2 regions of the Affinirhizobium gouqiense genome follow, and region 1 is predicted to be linked to the other one. Evidence: predicted binding sites of a transcription regulator. Region 1 holds the regulator's gene; the other holds the start of a gene.

Region 1 (7,565 bases):
GATGGCGATGGCAGCACGCCATCCGCGCCGAAGACGGCTATCCAGCCGGCCTCTGCTCAGACCGTCTTGGCGACCGTGTCGAGCGCCATCAGCCGCTCCAGCAGGCGTTCCAGATCCGCCAGGCGGACCATGTTCGGGCCATCGGACGGCGCGTGATCGGGATCGTCATGCGCCTCGATGAACAGGCCGGCCACGCCGACCGCGACGGCTGCGCGGGCAAGGGTCTCGACGAAACGCCGCTCGCCGCCGGTCGAGCCGCCCTGCCCTCCCGGCTGCTGCACCGAATGTGTCGCATCGAAGATGACCGGAGCGCCGAGATCGGCCATGATCGGCAGCGACCGCATGTCGGAAACCAGCGTGTTATAGCCGAAGGATGCGCCCCGCTCGCACAGGAGCACATTCGGATTGCCGCTTTCGGTGAACTTGGCCAGCACATTCTTCATGTCCCAGGGCGCCAGAAACTGCCCCTTCTTGACATTGATGACACGGCCGGTCGCGGCGGCGGCGACCAGGAGATCGGTCTGCCGGCACAGAAAGGCGGGGATCTGCAGCACGTCCACCGTCTCGGCAACGATCGCGCATTGCTCCTCGGTATGGACGTCGGTGAGCACCGGGAAGCCGAATTCCTGCTTCAGATCCGCAAAGATCTCCATCGCCTTTTCCAGGCCGATTCCTCGTTTGCCCGCGATCGACGTGCGGTTGGCCTTGTCGAAGGAGGATTTGTAGATCAGGCCGATGCCGAGCCGGTCGCAGATCTCGCGGATGGCGCCGGCCATCATGAAGGCGTGGTCGCGGCTTTCCATCTGGCAGGGACCGCAGATCAGCGAAATCGGTGCCTGATTGGAAAAGCGGACCTGGCGCGCCCCGTCGCCGACCACAATCTCGGAATTGGCCTTGACCGTCATCATCAAATCCTCACATCCGTTCGCCGCAAGCGGGCGGCGCGCCGCGGGGCGCTTTGCGCGCCGGCCCGGCCTGTTTGTCTTTCCTGACGCTAGCCCTTAGCAGCGGCCAGTATCTCTGTCACCGACAGATCGGCATGGCGGGGCGCATTTGCAAATCGTCAAGCCCGCCGCGCATTTTTGGGCCAGAAAGCAGCATCACGGCTTGCGGAACACATGTGGAACAGATAGTGTCCGTTCTGGATTTGTTTCCATTGGGGCTTTCGACGATGCTGACTCGCAAACAACAGGAACTGCTTCTGTTCATTCATGAACGCATGAAGGAGTCCGGTGTACCTCCATCCTTCGATGAAATGAAGGATGCTCTCGATCTCGCGTCGAAATCCGGCATTCATCGCCTGATCACCGCGCTGGAAGAGCGCGGCTTCATTCGCCGGCTTCCGAATCGCGCCAGGGCGCTTGAAGTCATCAAGCTTCCCGATGCCTATACCCCGCCGGCGCAGCCGCGGCGCGGCTTCTCGCCCAGCGTGATCGAAGGCAGCCTTGGCAAGGCGCCGCCGAGCAAGCCGGCCGCACCGCAAGCGCCGGTGGACGACCAGCGCTATTCGGCCAATGTGCCGGTGATGGGCAGAATCGCTGCCGGTGTGCCGATCTCCGCCATCCAGAACAACACGCATGAGATCAGCGTCCCCATCGAAATGCTGGGCAATGGCGAACATTACGCGCTTGAGGTCAAAGGCGATTCGATGATCGAGGCCGGCATTCTCGACGGCGATACGGTGATCATCCGCAATGGCAGCACGGCCAGCCCGGGCGATATCGTGGTGGCGCTGGTGGATGATGAGGAAGCGACCCTGAAGCGGTTCCGTCGAAAGGGCGCCTCGATTGCCCTGGAGGCGGCCAATCCCGCTTATGAGACGCGGATTTTCTCGTCGGACCGGGTCAAGGTCCAGGGCAAGCTCGTGGGTCTCATCCGCCGTTACCATTGATCAGGCGCCGGAGATGGTCCGGCAGGTGATTGTCGAAGCTGCGCGTGGTCCAGGCATAGGTGCGGTGGATCTGCCAGGGACGGAGTTGCTCCGTCTCGACGGGCATGGCGGCTGTCATCGACCAGGCTTTGCGATCGGCACTTCCGCCAAACTTCAGCGTCACGGCTCCCAGTCGACGCAGGTGATCACCGGTGATCAGGACGGCGCCCGAGCGGCAGGCCTGCATTCGCGATCGTCGTGCGATGACGAGATCGGCGCTGTCGCAGGCGGAGCCGACATAACGGGCATCCTCGAGAAGCACGATGCGCACGCCGTCGCTGGTCCGAATGAGGCAGGCCTTGCCCCGGAGGCAGCTGAAATGACGGCCGTCGCTGCGCTGAAGCCAATGGCTGAGCTGTGCCTTCATTGACGTCAGCTGATCATGCGTCAGCACCTCCTTCACCCGCGGCTTAGCGGAGGGCTTATCCTTCTCCCGCGGCCTTGCGCCGCCTCGATGGTCCCGGCGAGCTTCGGCGGCAGACGTCCTGCTATTGTCCGTCACCTCTTCTGCCGGTCTCGTCGTGGTGATGCGGTAGGCATTCTGCCATTGCCGATAGAGGAATTCCGGTGCGTGCGCGCGGCTGATCATCGCCTCCTTATCTGAGAGAACGGCCGCCAGTGTGCCATCCTCCGAAATCAGCAGGTCGGGCGGCGGCATCACCCGGGCCAATCCGGCCAGAGCGAGGGCCGCAGCCAGGACAGGCAGGCCGATCAGCTTCAGCTGGGTGCGCAGGAGGACAAGGCAGGTCAGGCCGAGGGAGGCCAGCGGCAGAAAAAGCGCCGGCGGCTGTCCCGTGGCCGCGATGCCGCCCCAACTCGCCACATGCGTGGCAATGGCGATCACCATATCGACAGCCACGCCCATGAGGGAGAAGACGGGGCCGTCCAGGCCAAGCGGCATGGCCAGCATGCCGATCAGGGCAGCGGGCATGACCACAAAGGAAATCAGCGGCATGGAGGCCAGATTGGCCGCTAGGCCATAGGTGGTGATCTGATGAAAATGCCCTGCCGAGTAGATCGTGGTGGAAAGTCCACCGATCAGCGAGGTCATGAAGGCCTCCAGCAGCAGCACCCACGCAAAGCGGCCCGCCGTTGCCACCAGCCACAGGAGCCCGGGTCGACGCGGCTGCCGGCCCATCTGCGGCGCCCGCCGGCGCTGGGCGCGCGTATAGACGGCCACCAGCGCCCCAGTCGCGGCGAAGGACATCTGGAAGCTCGGCCCCATCAGCGCCGAGGGCGCGATCGCCATGACCAGAATGGCCGAGAGGGCGACCGTGTGCACGCTCACGGAGGGGCGATCGACGAAGATCGCGAGCAGCATGACCGCCATCATCAGATAGGCGCGCTCGGCAGAGACGCCGAAGCCGGAAATCAGGTAATAGGCGGTGACGAGCAGCAGCGCGCCGCCTGCGGCGATCTTCTTGATCGGCCATCGCTGCGCAATCACCGGCGCCAGAGCGAGAAGCCGGCGCAGGCCGACAAAGCAGATTCCCGCCGCCAGCGCCATGTTCAAGCCGGAAATCGCGACGATATGCGAGAGCCCGGCCAGTCGCAGAGCCTCGACCGTATCCGGGCTGATGGCGCGGCGCTCATCGGTGACGATAGCTGCAGAAAAGGCGCCCGCATCACCGGGGACGAGGCTGCGGATCCTGTCGCCGATGCGGCTCCGCAGATCGAAGACGGCGATCTTGGCGCGCTGCAGCCAGGTTTCGTGAAGATCATCGCCGCTGTCCGGGCCGCCAGGGTGGCCGACCCTGTCCCGCAGCCGCTGCGGCAGGCCAAGGGCAAAGCCCGTCGCACCGATTCCGTCATAATAGGCGGCGAGAGTAAAATCGGTCATCCCGGGCAGAGCGGGGCCGGAGGGCGGCGACAGACGCGCGCGCCCCGCAATGATCATGCCGGGATCGAAAGGCGTTGCCTGTCCCCTGACGAGCAGGGTGATGCGCGTAGGCGGGCGAAGCAGATGCGGATGCGCCGTCTGGCGCAGGCGCACCGTATAGCGCCAACGATCCTCTCCTGCGGCCTCGCGGCGTTCCACCACGCCTTCGATGCGGGTGGTCACCGCGCTGTCCAGAACGACCGTTGTGGTGCGTGCATCTTCAAGCGCCGCAAGCCCGAAGCCGGCCAGGATCAGGCCCGCCGCCATGCAGGCCGCAGCCGCGCGCATTGCGCATTTCTGCCTGAGATGGAAGGCCGCGCCCATGAGCGGCAGGCTGAGCCAGCCCAGCCAGAAGACCGGGTTTTGCGCCGCGCCGATCCACAGCGCTATGCCGCAGGCCAGAAGCACCGGCACGAGGAGAAAGAACAGCCCATGCGCCCGCTCCTCCTGCAAGGCCAGCACCAGGCCGGAGGGCGACCAGGCGGATCGGGCCTGGCGAAGGGCGACCAGACCGGCAAGGCGGCGGGTTGGTCCAGCCCGTTCCCCGGAAATGATGAGATCGCCGCCCGGCCGCGCCGACCAGTCGAGCATCCGGTCGAAGGGCGCCTGGTCGAAAGAGCGGGCCTCCGCCTCCTCGGTCGGGGATGCGATGGCAGACCCTGCGGCGAAGGGTCTCACCTGCACACTACGGCTGTGGTCGTCCTCACGCGGCGACACTGGTCATCCCCGGTCTTTTCCACCCCCTGCAGCAAGACCATTTCCGCATTCTCAAGCTTGCATGCCAGCGGGCCGATGCTGGCGGCGGCGATGAAGGGCCGAAGGTCCGGCCGTCTCGCCCGCATCCTCTCTTTCCGTCGGGCCCGTCCAGCGTCGCACAGGTCAGACTGCACCCGCCGTCATTGCACGGTCAACTGCCTGCGGCTGTGCTTTTCGTCTGGACCTTGCGTTCAGATGTTCTACATTTTGCCGCGACTGGCGAGCGCGATCCTTGGTGGCGGGAGTCAGCCCCACCATAAATTTCGCGCTGCACCAATTAGCCTTCAGGAGTGCTTGGCAGCGCGCGACGGATCATATAGCTAACTCATATGCTTCATTTCTTTGGCGCGTTCGGCGCCATTCCGCCCATCGGAGGATCAGCATGACGGAAACAAGCGCACATCTTGGATTGGGAGATAAGAAGGTCGATCTCGGCGTCCGCAAAGGGACGATCGGTCCCGATGTGATCGATATCGGTTCGCTCTACAAGCAGACCGGCGCCTTCACCTACGATCCGGGTTTCACCTCGACCGCGGCCTGCGAATCGAAGATCACCTTCATCGACGGCGACGAAGGTGTTCTGCTGCATCGCGGCTATCCGATCGAGCAGCTCGCAGAGCACGGCGATTTTCTGGAGACCTGCTATCTGCTGCTCTATGGTGAATTGCCCACCGCAGCGCAGAAGAAGGATTTCGACTATCGCGTCACGCACCACACCATGGTGCATGAGCAGATGAGCCGCTTCTTCACCGGTTTCCGCCGCGACGCCCACCCGATGGCCGTCATGGTTGGCACCGTGGGCGCGCTCTCCGCCTTCTATCACGACTCGACCGATATCACCGATCCGCATCAGCGGATGGTTGCATCGCTGCGGATGATCGCCAAGATGCCGACGATCGCCGCCATGGCCTATAAATACCATATCGGCCAGCCCTTCGTGTATCCGAAGAACGATCTCGATTACGCATCGAACTTCCTGCGCATGTGCTTTGCAGTTCCTTGCGAGGAGTATCAGGTGAACCCGGTTCTGGCGCGCGCCATGGACCGAATCTTCATCCTGCATGCCGATCACGAGCAGAACGCATCCACCTCCACGGTCCGCCTGGCCGGCTCCTCCGGCGCCAATCCCTTTGCCTGTATTGCTGCCGGCATTGCCTGCCTTTGGGGTCCTGCCCATGGCGGCGCCAATGAAGCGGCTCTCAACATGCTGACGGAGATCGGCACGCCGGACCGCATTCCGGAATTCATCGCGCGCGCCAAGGACAAGAACGATCCGTTCCGCCTGATGGGCTTTGGCCACCGCGTCTACAAGAATTACGATCCGCGCGCCAAGATCATGCAGAAGACCACGCATGAAGTGCTGGGCGAACTCGGCCACAAGGACGATCCGCTGCTGCAGGTCGCCATGGAGCTGGAAAAGATTGCGCTGACGGATGAGTATTTCGTCGAGAAGAAGCTCTATCCGAATATCGATTTCTATTCCGGCATCACGCTGAAGGCGATGGGCTTCCCCACCACCATGTTCACGGTGTTGTTCGCGCTTGCCCGCACCGTCGGCTGGATCGCCCAGTGGGCCGAGATGATCGAGGATCCGCAGCAGCGTATCGGTCGCCCGCGCCAGCTCTATACCGGCGAGCCGAAGCGCGATTATCTGCCGATTTCCAAGCGCTGATCGGCGCTACCGGCGCATCGAAAAAAGGCCCGCCTCGTGCGGGCCTTTTGTTTGCCACGATTTCTGTTGAAGAAGGCGTGGTCTCGCAGGCTCGGCCTCTATCTGAGAATGCCGTTCGCCAGCCGGTTGTGCGACGCGCTAGGCGAGATCCCTGGCCGCCCGGTCGGAGAGAAGCTCGAGCACCAGCCGCGCGCCTGCCTCTCCCGGCGCAATGCCGGTGGACAGCCTCTCCCACACGGTTGAAAATCCCTCCAGCATGGCGCGCCGTTGCGGCGTGTCGCTTGAAAGGCATTCGGCCCAGCGCGCCAGATAGCCTGGCCGCACCAGATCATTGACGTGCTCGGGAATGACCGGCTGGTCGGCGATCAGATTGGGCAAGGCCGCCGACCAGATCTTGATTCTGTGGGCCATCAGCCGCACCAGCCAGTCCGCCTTATAGATCGATACGGTTGGAACGCCGCAGAGCGCCAGTTCCAGCGTGACCGTTCCGGACGCGGCAATGGCTGAGTCGGCTGCGGCAAAACCTGCCCATTTCTCGGCTGGGGTCGATGTCAGCTTCGGCTGGATCGACCAGTCGGCCAGCATTTTCTCGAGAAGCGGACGCTGGCGAGCGACGGTGGGCAGCAGGAATTCCATTGCCGGATTGCGGGCCGCAAGAATCTCGACGGTCTCTTTCAGCGCCGGCAGCAGCATCCGGATTTCGGTCGAGCGGGATCCCGGCAGCAGCAGCACCGTCTTGGCCTCCCGGCCCGGTTGCTTGTCCTGCCGCAGGCGCCGAACGGCCAGTACATTTTCGTCCGCCGTCAGGCGATGGCCGACGAAATCCGTTTTCGGTCCGCCGAGACGGCGCATTGCCTCCGGCTCGAAGGGCAGAAGCGCCAGCACCTGATCCACATAGGCCAGCATGGCCGGAGCACGATATTCCTTCCAGGCCCAGACGCTCGGGCAGACATAATCCACCACCGGCAGATCCGGCAGAGCCTCGCGGACCCGCTTGGCGACGCGATGAGTGAAATCCGGGCTATCGATGATCAGCAGCAGATCCGGCCGCGCGGCAATGATGGCATCGGCAGTCTCGCGGATCCGGCGCAGAAGCTTCGGCAGGCGCTTCAGCACCTCGCTGACGCCCATGATCGAGAGTTCGGAAAAGTCGAAGAGCGAGGTCAGACCCTCCGCCTCCAGGGCCTCGCCGCCCACACCGACCAGCGTGATCTCGGCCGGATGCGCGGCTTTCAGGGCGCGGATCAGATCGCCGCCCAAGAGATCGCCGGACACTTCCCCGGCAACGACGGCGATCTTCAAAGGCTTCTGGCTCATCTCAGTCCTCT
Region 2 (7,565 bases), 1.1 Mb from region 1:
GGCTTACTTTGCCGTCCTGAACAACATAGCGGATCCTGTCACCCGGCTTCAGCTTCAGCAAGTCCCGGATCTCGGCGGGCACGGTTGTCTGTCCCTTGGAGGTCATCGTTCCATAGAAAACATTCATTGCAGGCACCTCCTTACTTTTCGAGTCTAGTAAGGAAATTACCGATGCGCAAGGACATCACCGCGAGAGCTCCTTCAGCCCCAGCCGGATCAGCTTGGCGCTGTCGGCCCCCTCGCCGGCCGTTTTCATGGCCGCGGCCACGGCATTGGCGGCCTGATCCCGCGAATAGCCGAGATTGCAGAGCGCAGACACGGCATCGGCAACCGGCGCTGCGGCAATCCCCTCGCCCAACTCCTGCTTCAGCCCGATATTCGGCATCGCCTCGCCGGCAAAGGCCGGCGCGCGGTTCTTCAGCTCGGTCATGATGCGCACGGCGACCTTCGGCCCCACACCCGGCGCGCGCGATACGGCGGCGCGATCCTGCAATGCGATCGCATTGGCGAGTTCTCCGGGCGTCAGCGTCGACAGGACCGCAAGCGCCACCTTGGAGCCGACACCTTGAACGCTTTGCAACAGATTGAACCATTCGCGTTCCAGGCCGCTCATGAAGCCGAAGAGTTTCAGCTGGTCTTCCCGCACATAGGTCTCGATGAAGAGAACCACCGCCTCCCCCACCGAACCAAGCCGCGCAAGCGTTCGGGACGAACAATGGGCGACGTAGCAGACCCCGTGCACGTCCACCAGCACGTGATCCTCACCGATCTCTTCGATAGTGCCTTTGAGTTTGCCGATCATGGAGAGGGTCCAGGTTGGAGGGGATGGGGTTCAGGCGAGATAGGCGGCATGTCAGACGATAGGAGCGGCACCCTTTCGGGTCCCGCATGAGGATTACATGTCCGCTGCTGGCATTTTCACTGCTGGCCATGTCCGGTCTGGCCATGTCCGGTGCTGGCCATGTCCGGTGCTGGCCATGTCCGGTGCCGGCAGCATGCGGGCCCGCCAGCGCGTGGATAAACATGCCACGCATCGTCCTAATCTCCTTGCCGTGAAAATTATCGGCAGCACGGGAACAAGTCAAGAACATCAGGCTGAGGCCAGTACCTGGCGCATGCGCTGGCCGCCCTGGTTATGCGCGTGGCAGATGGCGATCGCCAATGCGTCGGCGGCGTCATTGCCCTTGAATTCGACCTTGGGCATCAGGATCTTCAGCATCATGTGGATCTGCTGCTTTTCGCCGTGTCCGACGCCGATCACCGCCTTCTTGACGGCATTGGGCGCATATTCGGCAACCGGGATCCCGGCCCGCGCCGGAACCAGCATGACGACGCCCCGCGCCTGTCCGAGTTTCAGGGTCGCCACCGCATCCTTGTTGACGAAGGTCTGTTCGACCGCCGCCTGATGGGGGGTATAGCTGTGCACCACCTCCGCCAGCCCGTCATGCAGCTGGCAGAGCCGCGAGGCCAGATCCAGGTCTCCATCGGAGGTGACGGTTCCGGATGCGACGAAATGCAGGCTATTGCCCAGCGTATCGATGATACCCCAGCCGGTGCGCCGCAGTCCGGGATCGATCCCGATGATCCGAATCGGTGTGTTCATGCTGTAGAACCTATCCTGCGATGCCGTGGTTCGACCAGAACCGATGTGAACAAAAACGAAACAAAATCACTCATACGTTAACCAAACATTAATTCTGTCGGAGCGAACAGGCCCTGGAGCGGGGGTTCGGCGCGACCCATTGGGCGAATCGCACTACATACCCACCCCAGAACCAAGACTGGAGGTCATCATGATGATGTTCACCCGCTTGAAGACCAGGTCGGTCGAAACAGGTCTTTTCCTGCTTGCGGTCAATCTCGCGACAATCATCCTCATGGCCATTATGGCAGGTGGATCCTCGCGTGGCATACTGGGCTTCAGCATCGTGGCGGCACTTGCCGCCATCGGCGCCTGCATCGTGTTTATCCGCGGGGTGCGAACGCCCCTGAACCACATGGCGCGGCAAACGCTTGCGGCAGGAACCGGCAAGGTTCACCTGGATGCCTGCCATCTTCAGCGCAGCGATGATCTGGGCGTCCTGGCCCGCGCGCTCGTTCGCCGGGAGGAGCCCCGCATTGCGGAGCCGGACCTGTCGACCATTCATGTTCATGCCATCGGCGAAGCCGTCCGGCGCCTGTCCAATGGCGATTTGAACTGCCAGATCGGCGACAGCCTGCCCGAGCCGCTGGAAAGCCTGCGCATGCGCGTCAACCGGCTGTCGGCCATGCTCAACATCAACCTTTACGCGGTGCGGGAAAACAATGCCGAGATGAAGGAGCGCGCCCGCGCCAGCCAGGGTGATCTTGCCATTATTGCCGAGCGCATCCGCAACTGCCTTCCGACCGCCGCCAAGGCGATGAGTGCGACCGATGTTCTGCACCGCTCGGCCCATCGCCGCCACGATGACGCCCGCTTCATCGTGCGCCAGGCGCAGGAGGCCCGCATGCATGGCGCCGACATGCCCGATCTTGCCGCCACCGCCGGCGCCGCGCTTGAGGCCTCCAGCCACAGCCTGGATGAATTGACGCGGCTGGCCCATGCCGTCGGCGATCTTGCCATCGAGGCCGAGGCGCTGCACAGCGCCTTGACCGCGGCGCCCACCCCTTCCGAGGCGCCCATTCCTTCCACGGGCGTGCCGATGGCCAGGGCGCTTGCCGACAAGGCCGTCAAGACCACCGAACAGATCCTGCGGCAATGCCGCGAGACGGATCTTCTCCTGGCCGAAGGCCAGCGGGCGACGCAGCGCCTGGAACGGATGGCGGGGCACACCGACAAGGCGCTGGCGGACCTCATCGAACCGGCCGAACGGCTGGCGCGCAATGTCGATCTGGAGACCCAGCGGCTTTCGCTGGCGCATCTGGCGGCGACGGAGACCGACCACGTGCTGACCCGCGCCCTCGATATCGTCCAGTCCACCGAGGGCTCGATGATCCGCATCATCAGCGAGGCCGGCTCGCTCGAAACCCGGCTCTCGACCTTTCATCTCTCGGCGCCGGACCGTGACGGCAACCGGCTGAACGGCGACAAGCCGAGCTTGAGGTGCATTACCTGATCGATCCCGAGGCGCGAGCCAGGCAATGGCCCGCGCTGACGGCTCGGGCCTGCCGGTCCGCCCCGGCGGCGAAAATCCGGTTCAGCCCCCGATCTCGCCGGCAGCCCTTCGTTTTGGCCCAGAACTTCCTACATGGCAGAAAACAGATTTGCCCGAAACTGCCATGTAGAGTCCCGTGATGATCCCCTTTTCCATTCTCGACCTCTCCCCGATCCCCGAGGGGTCCGACACCTCCGCCGCCCTCGATCACTCCCGCCGCCTGGCCCAGAAGGCCGAGGATGAAGGCTATCGGCGCCTCTGGCTTGCCGAGCATCACGGCATGGCCGGCATTGCCAGCGCCGCCACCGCGGTGGTCATCGGTCACGTTGCTGCCGGCACCAAGCGCATCCGCGTCGGCTCCGGCGGCGTCATGCTGCCAAACCATTCCCCGCTGGTGATTGCCGAACAGTTCGGCACGCTGGACGCGCTGTTTCCCGGCCGCATCGATCTAGGTCTCGGCCGCGCGCCCGGAACCGATATGCGCACCGCCCGCGCCCTGCGCCGCAATCTGGAGGCCGGTGCCGACAGTTTCCCGCAGGATATCCTGGAACTGCAGCGATTGCTCGGACCACAGCAGGAGGATCAGCCGATCCTGGCAGTGCCCGGCATGGATTCCAATGTCCCGATCTGGCTTCTGGGCTCCAGCATCTACAGCGCCCATCTGGCCGCCGCCCTTGGCCTTCCCTATGCCTTCGCATCGCATTTCGCGCCCGACATGCTGCTCGATGCGATCGCCATCTATCGCGAGCGGTTCCAGCCGTCCGAAACACTCGATCGGCCTTACGTGATGGCCGGTCTGATGGGGGTTGCCGCGCCGACGGATGAAGAGGCGCAATATCATTTCACCTCCGCGCAGCAGCAATTCGTCAATCTGCGGCGCAATGTCCGCGGCCGATTCCCGAGGCCGGTCAAGTCCATGGACGGCTTCTGGACGGAGATGGAGCGCATGACGGTGGAGCATACGCTGCGCTATGCCGCCGTCGGCTCTCCGCAGACCGTTTCCAAAACGCTGGCGGGCTTTGTCGAGCAGACCGGCGCCGATGAGCTTATCATCTCCATGCCGATCCACGACATCGAGGCGCGGCTGACCTCGGTGGAACTCTTCGCCTCGCTTCCCCTGATGCAGAAGCAGGGGTAATGCCCGATGAACTGCCGGCATGCTTGCCCAGCAGGCCGGCAATCCTTCTCAAAGCCCTTCTCAAGCCCCTTCTCAAAGGTCCTTCTCAAGGCCCTTCTTGAGGCCGACAGACGGCCTGGCTCAGCCCGTCGCCTTCGGCCAGTTCAGGTATAGATATTTGTCGCCCACCATGCCGAAGAAGGCGTTGTTGCCGCTTGGCGCGTCCGTATAGCTGCCATCCTTGTTGAGGGCAAATTTGCCGGACGCCTCGCGCGTCAGATGGCTGCGCAGAAAAGCGCTCCATTCCTGCTTGTCGGTCGCGGTGGCCTTCTTGGCCTCGGCGTCCTTGGCAGCCGGATCCCAGGCTTGAACCTTCTGGCCCCCGGCCGAATCCGTCACGTTCAGCTTGCCCTCCTTGAGCGCGGCCAGCATGGCCTCCGCCTGGCCACGGGTGGCAGGCGATTCCTTCAAAGCTTCGAGCTTCTCCTTCAAGGCCTTCATGAAGGCCTCGCTGCCGAATTCCGGCACACCATCCTTCTTCGTGCTGTCCTTGCCGGCTTCGGCCCTGTGGTTCTTTCGCAGTTTCGAAACATCATAGGTGGAATGGCTATCGTCCTCCTTGTGATCGGAGTCGGATTTTCGTCCCATATGCTCCAGCAGGCCGGCGGCGGAACCCGCGCCAGACTTGCCGCTTTTCGCGGCTTCATCTTCGGCCTTCATGATGCGTAGCGTGGCCTGCATGGACCACAGGCGTGTGGAAGTTAATGCGGAAACCATGCGTATCTCCTGACGGGTAAAAAGGTCGAGGCACGACGCAAATCGGTCATCGACGGCTCAAATGCAGGGACAAGCTGGCACCGCAGGCCTGTCCGAGGCTTGAGCCGCCGAGGCCGGCCGTCAGGAAGCCGGCACGGCGGCATTTTCCGGACCCGCCCGGGTCACAGGAGGCGGATCAATGCCGTCAGGACGATGAGCAGGGAGACGGCGATCATCAGCGGCCGGACCGGCAGATGCTTGACGACGATGGCACCGACCGGCGCCGCCAGAACGCCGCCGAGGATGAGGCCGGCGGCCGAACTCAACTGGGTGAAGCCGAGCGTCAGGATGAAGGTCAGCGAAATCACCGAGGTGACCGCGAATTCGGTGAAATTGGTGGAGCCGATCACCCGCTTGGCGTCATGGCCGCGCCCCAGAAGCGTGCTCGTCACGACCGGACCCCAACCGCCTCCGCCGATCGCGTCCATGAGCCCGCCAAAGCCGCCGACATAGGGAATGATCCAGTCCCGCACGTCGCGCGGCCAGCTTGGACGGAAGGCCTTGTAGAGGATGTAGAGCCCGATGACGATCAGATAGACCGAGATGAAAGGCGAGATGACCGAGCCGTCAATGCTCGACAGGAGATAGGCGCCCACCGCCCCGCCCAGCATGCCGGCCGGCGCCAGCCGGGCAACCAGGCGCCAATCCACATTGCGGTGATAGGCATGCGACAGGCCGGAGGCGGCCGTGGTGAAACATTCCGTCACATGTGTCATGGCGCTGGCCACGGCAGGCGGCACGCCGACCGAAAGGAGCGCCGTGGTGCACAGCACGCCAAAGGCCATGCCGAGCGCCCCATCGATGAGCTGGGCGAGGAAGCCGATGGCCATGAAGGTGAAGAAGTCCGGCGTGAAGAAATCTGACATGGCCGATTTGTTCCTGTGACGAAGCGGGATCCAAAGCTAGAGCCTCGCGCGGTAAACCTGAGGCAATTCTGTTGTCATGAACCGGTCCGTTCCACGCGGAGAAGACCACGTGATGTTGCCTTTAGCATACATCCAGGACCTTCGACAAAGCGGACGGCCGGTTTCGGGCAACCCTGCGGGCGGCGTGGTTTTCGCCACGATCTTGACGGAATTCCACCGCCGCAGACTGCTTCAGATTTGCCACCCGAGGCTCTAGCCGAAACCGTTTCGTTCAGGAAGGTAATCCAATCTAACGCCCGGCGCCAAAACGAAACGGCCGGCTCTTTATTCAAGAGCCGGCGCGAAAAACATTGATCAGCGGAAACGGAGGCGATCGCCCGGTCAGGCGGACAATTTCGCCATGACTTCGTCCGACACTTCGAAATTCGAATAGACATTCTGCACGTCGTCATCGTCTTCCAGGCTGTCGATCAGCTTCATCAGAGACTGGGCCTTTTCCTCGTCGACGGGAACGGTGTTCTGCGGCTTCCAGATCGCCTTGACGGTCTCGGCCTCGCCCAGCGTCGCCTCCAGCGCCTTCGCCACCTCGCCAATGCTCTCGAAGGCGCAAATGATGACGTGGCTCTCCTCGTCGGAGGAGACATCGTCGGCACCGGCTTCGATGGCCGCTTCCATCACCGCATCGGCGGAGCCGGCGGAGGCCTTGTAGACGATTTCGCCCACATGATCGAAGGAGAAGGAAACCGAGCCGGTCTCGCCCAGCGCGCCGCCCGCCTTGGTGAAGATCGAACGGACATTGGAGGCCGTACGATTGCGGTTGTCGCTCAGCGCTTCCACGATGACCGCAACGCCGCCCGGACCATAGCCCTCGTAGCGAACCTCGTCATAGCTTTCGGCATCGCCGCCGGCCGCCTTCTTGACGGCGCGGTCGATATTGTCCTTCGGCATCGACTGGGCCTTGGCATTCTGAATGGCCAGGCGCAGGCGCGGGTTCATTGCCGGGTCGGCCATGCCGGTCTTGGCGGCAACGGTGATTTCGCGAGCGAGCTTGGAGAACATCTTGGATCGCACCGCATCCTGGCGGCCCTTGCGGTGCATGATGTTCTTGAACTGTGAATGGCCAGCCATGGCACCCCTTCATCGCATAATGTCCGGAATGGCGGGCTTATAGGCACGAAACACCGGGCGTTCAAGAAAAAACCTGCAGGCATACGCGACCGGGCCCCGGCGGAACAAAGCCACAGGGTGGGCGTTTTTCTGCCGACCGCTCTCAGGAAAGGATTGGCAATGGTAAGTCTGACGGAAGCACGCGAAGCCCCTGCGCGCCAGCTGTGGAAGGAAATCGATTCCATTCACGCCGGAATGCTCGGTATCGAGGGCTCAAGCATGCATATGCAGCCGATGGCACCGCATGCCGACCCCAGGACCAATACGGTCTGGTTCTTCACCCGCAACGACACCGATCTCGTCAAGGCCATCCGCCCCGGCACCCGGGCGCATTTCTGCGTCGTCGGCAAGGATCACGATTATCATGCCTGCCTGGCCGGCGTCATCGAGGTTCGCAAGGACCAGTCCAAGATCGACGAATACTGGAGCGCCGTCACGGCCGCCTGGTACGAACACGGCAAGGAC

The links. The regulator LexA, encoded in region 1, represses DNA repair genes until DNA is damaged. The targets are predictions, from matches to a motif close to TGTTCNNNNTGTGTTCNG.
Region 2: a site for LexA is predicted at 1,649-1,666, ahead of ruvC (crossover junction endodeoxyribonuclease RuvC). Genes of this name have one in related genera too.

What each region holds. Positions count from the first base shown of each region.
Region 1 covers NZ_CP129382.1:842,058-849,622, reverse strand. The annotation lists gene kdsA (3-deoxy-8-phosphooctulonate synthase) at 57-908, opposite strand; gene lexA (transcriptional repressor LexA) at 1,172-1,891, shown strand; gene QTJ18_RS12470 (ComEC/Rec2 family competence protein) at 1,872-4,526, opposite strand; gene gltA (citrate synthase) at 4,948-6,237, shown strand; gene lpxB (lipid-A-disaccharide synthase) at 6,376-7,554, opposite strand; gene QTJ18_RS12455 (LpxI family protein) at 7,551-7,565, opposite strand, start outside.
Region 2 covers NZ_CP129382.1:1,913,474-1,921,038, forward strand. The annotation lists gene QTJ18_RS17545 (AbrB/MazE/SpoVT family DNA-binding domain-containing protein) at 1-127, opposite strand, end outside; gene ruvA (Holliday junction branch migration protein RuvA) at 185-802, opposite strand; gene ruvC (crossover junction endodeoxyribonuclease RuvC) at 1,091-1,603, opposite strand; gene QTJ18_RS17560 (hypothetical protein) at 1,794-3,095, shown strand; gene QTJ18_RS17565 (LLM class flavin-dependent oxidoreductase) at 3,274-4,272, shown strand; gene QTJ18_RS17570 (hypothetical protein) at 4,393-5,028, opposite strand; gene QTJ18_RS17575 (sulfite exporter TauE/SafE family protein) at 5,190-5,933, opposite strand; gene QTJ18_RS17580 (YebC/PmpR family DNA-binding transcriptional regulator) at 6,315-7,061, opposite strand; gene QTJ18_RS17585 (pyridoxamine 5'-phosphate oxidase family protein) at 7,221-7,565, shown strand, end outside.